Regions from separate parts of the Kitasatospora sp. NPDC058115 genome, predicted to be linked through region 2. Evidence: riboswitches for the same ligand, from Rfam matches in the RefSeq annotation. Region 2 holds a riboswitch; each other region holds the start of a gene.
The links. Region 2 has a riboswitch for cyclic di-AMP ahead of ACFVVL_RS10820 (NlpC/P60 family protein). Riboswitches for the same ligand answer to the same signal wherever they lie in the genome.
Positions count from the first base shown of each region.

Region 1: it holds a riboswitch for cyclic di-AMP, as region 2 does, so the genes downstream of both, ACFVVL_RS15615 (transglycosylase family protein) here and ACFVVL_RS10820 (NlpC/P60 family protein) in region 2, are expected to answer to the same signal.
Region 3: it holds a riboswitch for cyclic di-AMP, as region 2 does, so the genes downstream of both, ACFVVL_RS16690 (peptidoglycan DD-metalloendopeptidase family protein) here and ACFVVL_RS10820 (NlpC/P60 family protein) in region 2, are expected to answer to the same signal.

Region 1 covers NZ_JBHVTL010000013.1:22,321-25,588, forward strand. The annotation lists gene ACFVVL_RS15610 (cytochrome P450) at 1-704, shown strand, start outside; cyclic di-AMP (ydaO/yuaA leader) riboswitch at 936-1,084, shown strand; gene ACFVVL_RS15615 (transglycosylase family protein) at 1,090-2,049, shown strand; gene eno (phosphopyruvate hydratase) at 2,293-3,268, shown strand, end outside.
Region 2 covers NZ_JBHVTL010000008.1:68,191-71,458, reverse strand. The annotation lists gene ACFVVL_RS10825 (NlpC/P60 family protein) at 1-62, opposite strand, end outside; gene ACFVVL_RS10820 (NlpC/P60 family protein) at 314-1,489, opposite strand; cyclic di-AMP (ydaO/yuaA leader) riboswitch at 1,500-1,652, opposite strand; gene ACFVVL_RS10815 (NlpC/P60 family protein) at 2,014-3,057, opposite strand; gene ACFVVL_RS10810 (NYN domain-containing protein) at 3,268-3,268, opposite strand, start outside.
Region 3 covers NZ_JBHVTL010000014.1:37,797-41,064, forward strand. The annotation lists gene ACFVVL_RS16685 (MFS transporter) at 1-857, opposite strand, end outside; cyclic di-AMP (ydaO/yuaA leader) riboswitch at 1,068-1,228, shown strand; gene ACFVVL_RS16690 (peptidoglycan DD-metalloendopeptidase family protein) at 1,231-2,226, shown strand; gene ACFVVL_RS16695 (APC family permease) at 2,584-3,268, shown strand, end outside.

The DNA.
Region 1 (3,268 bases), on a different contig from region 2:
GGATGCGCGCCTACCTGGCGGAGCTGATCCACCGCAAGCGGGCCGATCTCGGCGACGACCTGATCTCGGGGCTGATCCGGGCCAGCGACCACGGCGAGCACCTGACCGAGAACGAGGCCGCGGCGATGGCCTTCATTCTGCTGTTCGCCGGCTTCGAGACCACGGTCAACCTGATCGGCAACGGCGTGTACGCGCTGCTGCGCAACCCGGGACAGCGCGCCCTGCTCCAGGAGTCGGTCGGCCGCGGCGAGAGCGCGCTGCTGGAGACCGGCATCGAGGAACTCCTGCGCTACGACGGGCCGGTGGAGCTGGCCACCTGGCGGTTCGCGACCAGTCCGCTGACCATCGGCGGGGTGGGGATCCCGGTCGGCGACCCGGTGCTGGTGGTGCTCGCCGCGGCGGACCGGGACCCGGCGCGGTTCGCCGACGAGAACACCCTGGACCTGGCCCGGACGGACAACCCCCACCTGGGCTTCGGGCACGGCATCCACTACTGCATCGGCGCCCCGCTGGCACGGCTGGAGGGGCGGGCCGCGCTGGCCACCCTGCTGACCCGGCTGCCGGACCTCGAACTCGCCGCGGACCCGGTGGACCTGCGCTGGCGGGGTGGTCTGATCATGCGTGGACTCCGTGAACTTCCGGTGGAATTCACGCCGGAGAAAACGCCCGGCGGCAAGGCTCCGGAGACCGGCTCCGAGGGCTGACGCATCGGCACAACACGCTGACGGAGACTCTCCGTTGCCCGGATTCGGGGGGTCTGAACCACCCTCAATCCGGACATACCGCCCCGGTTGGTAGGCAATCCATCACATGACGTGATGTCCATGTGATATCGACGATATGAGCTTGTGATTGCTCTGAAGATCTGTCTACTCTCCCTGGAGTTCGCAGCTGCGAGCCCCGTGCGCGGAACGCCGAGTCCTGCCCGCCGCGCCACGGGAAACCGACCAGAACCCTGGGCAGGGGCGGGGGACCCAGGTTTTGCGCCGTCTCCCACGGCTAGGGGTGAAGCCGCCTCCGCGCGGCCGGGCCACCTCCCGGTCCGAACCCGACAGCTCACCTCGCAGGCGTGCGGAGAGGGACCCCTTCATGCTGTTCGTTGGAACCGGTCGTCACCGTCGCCGTACCCAGGCCGAGAAGGCCATCGCCGTCGCCGGTGTCGCCGGCGTCGGACTGGCCATGCCGATCCTGAGCGCCACCGGCGCCTCCGCCGCCCCGGTCTCCACCTGGGACGCGGTCGCCCAGTGCGAGAGCGGCGGCAACTGGAGCATCAACACCGGCAACGGCTTCTACGGCGGCCTCCAGTTCACCTCCAGCACCTGGAAGGCGTACGGCGGCACCGCCTACGCGCCGCAGGCCAACCAGGCCTCCAAGGCCCAGCAGATCTCGGTCGCCGAGAAGGTGCTCGCCTCGCAGGGCCCGGGCGCCTGGCCCGTCTGCTCCAAGAAGGCCGGCCTGAGCAAGGGCGGCGCCCCGGCGGCGGTCGACACCTCGACGGACGCCAAGCCGGCCGCCCCGAAGCTGCAGGTCCCGCAGGCCGCCCAGGAGGCCAAGCCGCAGCAGGAGGCCGCGAAGCCCGCCGCGCCCAAGCACGCCGCGCCCAAGCAGCAGGCCCCGCAGGTCCAGCAGCAGGCCGCCAAGCCGCAGGCGCAGCAGTACGCGCCGAAGCACGCCGCGCCCAAGCAGGAGGCCCCGCAGGCGCAGCAGCAGTCGCCGGCCTTCTCCGGCAAGGCCGGCTGGGACGCCGACGCCAAGGTGTTCTGGTACCAGAGCAACGGCGCCTGGTACTGGACCAGCCACCAGAGCGTCTACCAGCAGTACGCCGGCCAGCAGGCCGCCGCCCCGGCCGCCCCGGCTGCCCAGGCCGCCCCCGCCGCGCAGCAGCCGGCCGGCCAGGGCTACACCGTCCGCTCCGGCGACACCCTCGCCGGGATCGCCACCGCCCAGGGCGTCTCCGGCGGCTGGCAGGCGCTGTACGACGGCAACCGCGGCACCGTCGGCGCCGACCCGAACCTGATCGTCCCGGGCCAGGTGCTGAGCCTCGCCTGACGGCCGGTCCGGCCGCACGGGACGAAGGGGGACCGATCGGTCCCCCTTCGTCCGCATCCGGCCCCCTCGGGTCGGGCAACCAGGTGAACTACCGGTGGGTAGCCGGGCCACACGCTGAGACGGAGCCGAGGTCGACGTGGCCCGGACAGCCCGTGCGGTTAGGCTCTGGTCGTAACGACTCCGCAATCGTCCGGCCGACAGCACCCACCGTCAGCCGAACCTGCTTCCGCTAGGAGATGCCTCGTGCCGTCCATCGATGTCGTCGTCGCCCGTGAGATTCTCGACTCGCGCGGCAACCCCACGGTCGAGGTCGAGGTCGGCCTCGACGACGGCAGCACCGGCCGTGCCGCCGTCCCGTCGGGTGCCTCCACCGGCGCCTTCGAGGCGCTGGAGCTCCGCGACGGTGACAAGAACCGCTACTTCGGCAAGGGCGTGGAGAAGGCCGTCCTGGCCGTCATCGAGCAGATCGGCCCGGAGCTGGTCGGCTACGACGCCACCGAGCAGCGCCTGATCGACCAGGCCATGCTCGACCTGGACGCCACCCCGGACAAGTCCTCGCTCGGCGCCAACGCCATCCTGGGCGTCTCGCTGGCCGTCGCGCACGCCGCCTCCGAGGCCAGCGACCTGCCGCTGTTCCGCTACCTGGGCGGCCCGAACGCCCACGTCCTGCCGGTCCCGATGATGAACATCCTCAACGGCGGCTCGCACGCGGACTCCAACGTCGACATCCAGGAGTTCATGATCGCCCCGATCGGCGCGGAGTCCTTCTCCGAGGCCGTCCGCTGGGGCGTCGAGGTCTACCACACCCTCAAGGGCGTGCTGAAGGAGCGCGGTCTGTCGACCGGCCTGGGCGACGAGGGCGGCTTCGCCCCGAACCTGGACTCCAACCGCGAGGCCCTGGACCTCATCGTCGAGGCCATCCAGAAGGCCGGCTACGTGCCGGGCAAGGACGTCGCGCTCGCCCTGGACGTCGCCTCCTCCGAGTTCTACGAGGACGGCGCCTACCAGTTCGAGGGCAAGGCGCTCACCTCCGCCGAGCTCATCGAGTACTACGCCGGCCTGGTCGACGCCTACCCGCTGGTCTCCATCGAGGACCCGCTGGACGAGTCGGACTGGGACGGCTGGAAGGCCATGACCGAGAAGCTGGGCGACAAGGTCCAGCTGGTCGGCGACGACCTGTTCGTCACCAACCCGGCCCGCCTGGCCCGCGGCATCGAGA
Region 2 (3,268 bases):
AGCACCAGCGCCCGGGCGAGCACGTGCGCACCTGACAGCGGGGAACGGCGGTGCACGGCCATGCGACGTCGGCTCCGATCCTGGGCCCGGCCCGCCGCCGCACCGGAGCGGGCGGCTGTCGAAGCGGGCGTCCGGTGGCAGACGTTAGCGAGTCGGGGCAACCGATTCCAAACCCCTCCGAACCCGAATATTCGGACACCCGTCGGACATCAGATCGGTTCGCGGACCGAGCGTCCCGGCGGGCCGGGGAATGCCGCGGGCCCGGTCCCCCCGTGCGGGGGAACCGGGCCCGGCGGAGCCTGCCGACCGTGGGTCAGAGGCGCACGATGGTGTTGACCGGCATGTTGGACGCGGCCTCGTAGCGGACCGACGCGCCCGGCTTCGGGGCGTGGATGACCTGGCCGCCGCCGACGTAGATGCCCACGTGGTGGCGGTCGCCGTAGAAGATCACCAGGTCGCCGGGCTGGGCCTTGGAGATGTCCGAGCCGATCTGGGTGCCGGCGGTGGCCTGCGCCTGCGAGGTGCGCGGCAGCGACACGCCCGCCTGGGCGTACGCCCAGCCGGTGAGGCCCGAGCAGTCGAAGGAGTTCGGGCCGGTGGCGCCGTACACGTACGGGGAGCCGAGCTTGCTCTCCGCGGCGGCGATCGCGGCGGCGGCGCGCGAGCCGTTGGCGGCGGGCGCCGCCGGGGCGGCCGGCTTGGCGGTGGCGGCCGGGGCCGCCGGAGCGGCCGTGGACGGCGCGCTCGGGCTGGTGCGGTTGGCGTCGCGGGAGGCGCGCTCGGCGTCGGCCTTCTCCTTGGCGGCCTTGGCGGCCTCGGCCTTGGCGGCGTCCGCCTTGGCCTTGGCCTCGGCGGCGGCCTTCTCCTCGGCCGCGCGCAGCGCCTGGCGCTCCTGCTCGGTGAGCGTGTTGAGCAGGTCCTGGGCCTTCTGCAGCTTGCCCTGGACGTCCTCCTTGGAGGACTTCAGCTGCTGGGTGGTGACCTCCAGCTCGGCGAGCTTGGCCTGGGTCTCGGTGCGGTCCTGGTCGAGCCTGCGCTGCTGCTCCTGGAGCTCCTTCAGCGCGCCGGACTGCGTGGAACCGGCCTGGTTCAGGGCGTCGGCCTGGCTGAGGAAGTTGTCCGGGCTGGCGGAGAGCATCAGCTGGACGGTCTGCGAGATGCCGCCCGTGCGGTACTGCTCGCCGGCGATCTCGGCGAGGCCGCCCTGCGCCTCGGTGACCGAGGCCTGCTGACGGGCCACCTTGTCCTGCAGCTCGGCGACCTGCTTCTGCAGCTCCTGCTGCTTGGCCTGGGCGCCGTTGTACTTCTCGGTGGCGACCTCGGCCTGCTCGTTGAGCTGGTCGACCTGCTCCTTGACCTGGTCCTTGGTCGGCGTCGGGTCGGCGTGGGCGCCGGACTGCGCGGAGAGGGCGACGGCAGCGGCGGCGACACCGGTCAGGATCGAGACACGGGTGCGGCCGGCGGGCTTGGGACGACGATGGGACGCCACGAAGGCGGACTCCTTCTTCCTCATCCGCCTACCGGGTGAGCTGACGGGTTCGGGCGGAAGCGTGCCCTACGACGCCTCACCCGCCGCTCGCGCGGCCGGCCTGGCGCCGATTCACCCCGGAGGAACGTGGTTCCCCGGCTCCGTTCCACAGCGGACCCCCGACTGCTGGGCCTTCACTCGGAGGGACGACCCGAAGGCGCCCTCCCGCTGCTTCACGAACTCGGCGGCGAACCCCGCCGCCACCCAGGCTGGGTGATCGACTGTGCGTGGTTCGAGGCACGACCCTAGTAACAGATCCGTGATCCGTTCAAATCCTTGTCAGAAAAAAGTCGGAAGAATACCCAAGTTCCCTTGTGAAAATGACCGAACGTGATCACATCCCCACATCGGGCTGATCATTCTCCGTCAGACGTTCGAATGCGCGGCCGAAACGTCAGCGCCACCCCCGGCCGGGGGTGGCGCTGATCACAGGAGCCGGAACGGGCCTCCGGGCGTGTCGTGGCGACCCGTCAGACGGCCCGCCGTCAGACCCGGCGGATCGTGTTGATCTTCATGGCGTCGGCCTTCATCACCTTCACCACGTCACCGGTGCGCGGCGCGTGCACCACCATGCCGTTGCCGATGTACATGCCGACGTGGCTGCGGTCGTCGCGGTAGATGACCAGGTCGCCCGGCTGGGCCTCGGCCAGGGAGGGCACCCGGGTGCCGTAGTTGCCCTGCGCCTGCGAGGTGCGCGGCAGCGAGACGCCGGCCTTGCCGTACGCCCAGACCATCAGGCCGGAGCAGTCGAAGGTGTTCGGGCCGACGTCGCCCCAGCCGTAGGGCGAGCCCTGCTTGCTCATCGCGAGGGCGACCGCGGAGCCCGCCTTGCCGCTCGCCTGCGGCAGGCTGCCCAGGTCGGTGCGCTCCGAGCCGCGGGAGGCGCGGTCGGCCTGCTGCTGCGCCGCCTTCAGGGCCGCGCGGTCGGCGGCGCTGAGCGAGTTCAGCAGCTCCTGGGCCTCCCGGAGCTTCTTGTTGACCTCGGCCTTGGTCTGGTTCAGGTCCTTGGTGGTGCTGTCCAGCGAGGCCAGCACGGCGGCCGCCTCGGCCTTCTGCTGGTCGAGCCGGCGCTGCTGGTCCTGGAGGCCCTTGAGCGCCTCGGCCTGGCTGGAGCTGGCCTGCTGGACGCTGGAGGCCTTGTCCAGGTAGCCGGACGGGTCGGAGGTGAGCATCAGCTGCACGGACGGGTCGATGCCGCCGGTGCGGTACTGCTCGCCCGCCACCTCGGCCAGCCCGGCCTGAAGCTGGGTCATCTGCTCCTGGCCGCGGGCCACCTGGTCCTGCAGCTGGTCCGCCTGCTTGCGCAGCTGGTCCGCGCGCTCCTTGGCCCCGTTGTACTTCTCGGTGGCCTGCTCGGCCTCTTCCTGCAACTGGTCGATCTGCGCCTTGACGTCGTCCTTCTTGGGCGACGGACTGGGCGCGGCGTGGGCGGCGACCTGGGCGGAGAGGGCGACCGCGGTCGCAGCGGCAGCGGTGAGCACGGAGACCCGCGCGCGGCTCGGCTGCTTGGGACGGCGGTGGGAGGCCAAGGGACCGGCTCCTTCTTCCAATGGCCTCACCCGAACGGGTGAGAATCCGGAAAATAGGTTTGACGCCAGACCCTAGTGAAGATCCACGCTTCGCGCCACTCCCCCGTTCGCGTGAACCCGAACCGTCCATCTGACTTCACAAAACACGCACAACACCGCAATCCCGGCGCTGACCAGCCGTCATACCGGCCGGGCCGCCCCGGGAACGGGC
Region 3 (3,268 bases), on a different contig from region 2:
ACCGCCACGAAGGCGGCGCCGAGCAGCAGGCCCGCCGCCCCGGTGACCCAGACCGCGGGGGACAGGCCCTTCCCGGCGGCGGTCAGCGCATAGGTGACGGCGCCCAGCGCCAGGGCGGCCAGCGCCGCGCCGAGCACGTCGAAGCGGCCGGTCGCGGACTCGTCGCGGCTCTCCGGCACGTGCCGGGCGGAGACCGCTACCACCAGCGCCGCCAGCGGCAGGTTCAGCAGGAAGATCCAGCGCCAGCCCGGGCCGTCCACCAGCCAGCCGCCGAGCAGCGGGCCGACCGCCGCCGAGACCCCGCCGAGGCCGGACCAGAGTCCGACCGCCGCCGAGCGGTCCTCCGGGTGGAAGACGGCCTGGAGCATCGCCAGCGAGCCCGGGGTGAGCAGCGCGCCGCCGACGCCCTGGACGGCGCGCGCGACGATCAGCACCTCGACGGTGGGCGCGGCGGCGCAGGCCGCGGAGGCGGCGGCGAACCAGACCACGCCGAGCAGGAAGACCCGGCGCCGGCCGTACCGGTCGCCGAGCGCTCCGCCGAGCAGGATCAGGCCCGCCAGGGTGAGCAGATAGGCGTTGAGTGTCCATTGCAGGGCGTCGAGTTGGGCGCCGAGGTCGGCGCCGATCCTGGGCAGCGCGACGTTCACGACGGTCCCGTCGAGCATCGCCATGCTGGAGCCGAGCACCGTCGCCAGTAGTACCCAGCGACCCTGCGCGGTGCCCAACCGCAGGGTGCCGGCCTCGGAGGTGGCCACGGCCCATGGTCGGTCCGGCGGGGCCCACGTGACAAGGGTCACCGGGGGTGTGTCGGGGGATGTCCTTTCCGTGAGTGATCGTGTACGCACTGGTTCCGGCATTGGCGCAGGGTTGCGGATCACGTGCGCGCGGTGAATGGATTGTGTGCGTACTGTGCATGCCTTTTCTGCGCAGCGTCACGGTGGGGCGGACTTTGGTCCCGGGCCGCGGAGATCGACATTGCTTCACCCGAACGGATGAGTTTTAGTTCAGCGACCGCCCGGCGTCAGCCCGGGTGGCCACCGGGTGGAACGCCTAGTCCTGCCGCTGCCCGGTGGTACGCAACGAACTCTGTACGGCAGGAGCGGGGGACCCACAGGTAAGTCGCCGGACCCGAATTCGCGGTCCGGCTAGGGGTGAAGCCGCCTTTTGCGGCCGGGCAACTCCAGCCCGAACCCGACAGCTCACCTCGCAGGCGTCGGAGAGGACATTTCCATGCCCGCACAGGCTCGTCGTATCGCCCTGCCCCGCGCCGCCCGCATCGGCATCGCCACCGCTGTCACCGGTGCCGCCTTCGCCCTCCCGCTGGTGACCACCGTCTCCGCCCAGGCGCACGAGGTTCCGGCCGCCAAGCCCGCCGCCCAGGCCGCGCCGGCCGCTCAGGCCGCCGCTCCCGCCGCCCAGGCCGAGGAGAGCTACAAGGTCGTCGGCGGGGACACCCTGTCGAAGATCGCCGACGCCAAGAACGTCACCGGTGGCTGGCAGGCGCTGTACGAGCACAACCGCTCGGTCGTCGGCGCCAACCCGAACCTGATCTTCCCGGGCCAGCAGCTCGCGCTCGGCACCAAGGCCGCCCCGGCCGCCAAGCCCGCCGCCCCGGCGGCCAAGCAGGCCGCGCCCGCCGCCAAGCAGGCCGCGAAGCCGGCCGCCCCGGCGACCAAGCCCGCCGCCCCGGCGACCAAGCCCGCCGCCCCGGCCGCGAAGCCGGCCGCCCCGGCGACCAAGCCGGCCGCCCCGGCCGCCAAGCCCGCCGTGCAGACCACCGTCGCCCCGGTGACCGCGACCCCGGTCGTCGCCGCCACCTCCGGCTACGTCGCCCCGCTGGCCAACCCGAAGCTCGGCACCGCCTACGGCGTGGCCGGCTCGATGTGGTCCTCCGGCCACCACACCGGCGCCGACTTCGTCGCCTCCACCGGCACCCCGCTGCGCGCCGTCGCCAACGGCACCGTGGTGAAGGCCGGCAACGGCGGCGCCTACGGCAACGAGGTCGAGATCAAGCTCGCCGACGGCAAGTACGCCCAGTACGCGCACCTGTCCTCGATCGGCGTGAAGGTCGGCCAGACCGTCACCGCCGGCCAGCAGATCGGCCTCTCCGGTGCGACCGGCAACGTGACCGGCCCGCACCTCCACTTCGAGATCCGCACCGGCTCGGAGTACGGCTCGGACATCGACCCGATCGCCTACCTGCGGGCGCACGGCGTCGCGATCTGACCCTCCGGTCGGATCACCTCCGCCACCGCTGGGTGCGGGGCGAGACGGCTCCCCCGGGATGGTCATGTCGGGTGACCGCTCGACCGGGTGAGCACCGCACCTCCAGCGGATCGACGGGCGCGGGACACGCCCGTCCGGCCGGCCCGGTTCGCGAGACCTCCCTCGCGATCCGGGCCGGCCGTCGTCGTCCCCCGGTCGAACGGGCCGGCCCGCGGCTCGAACAGGGCGTCAACCCGGCGGTGCTGACGCCGGGTCACCCCGCTTTGCGGGCCCGGGTGCGGCCCGCCGATGCTGTCGGCTTGTCATCGCCCGTCCGCTCCGGCGGGCGGCGCAGCCACGGCAGGTGAAGGGGGCCGGATGGCCATCCAGCGCGGGGACGCGACCGGGGACGTGACCGCGGGCGCGGGGCGGCGGGACGGGGTGGACCGGCTGAAGGCGGACTCGGTCGGCCTGCCGGGCGTGGTGTTCATGGCGGTCGCCACGGCGGCGCCGATCACCGCGATGACCGGCAACCTCCCGATCGTCATCGGCCAGGGCAACGGCGCCGGGGCGCCCGCCGCCTACGTGTTCGCGACCCTGGTGCTCACCGTCTTCTCGGTCGGCTACGTGGCGATGGCCCGTCACATCACCGCGGCCGGGGCGTTCTACGGCTACATCTCGCACGGGCTGGGCCGGGTGGTCGGGATGGCCTCGGGGCTGCTGGCGCTGCTCGCGTACGTCGTCTTCGAGGCGGCCGTCCTCGGCTTCTTCGCGTACGCGCTGCGCGCGCTGGTCGCGGCGCAGCTGGGGGTGGTGCTGCCGTGGGGCTGGTACGCGGGGCTCGGGTTGCTGGTGATCGCGGTGATGGCCTGGTTCGACCTGCACCTGACCGCGCGGGTGCTCGGGGTGGCGCTGGTGCTGGAGGTCGCGGTGCTGGGCGCCGTGTCGCTGGCCGTGCTGGTCACCGGCGGCGGGCCGGACGGGCTGGTGGCCGGGGAGGCGCTCGATCCGCTGAACGCCTTCCGCGGCGTCGGCGGCGCCGGCGGGGACGGCGGGGACGGCG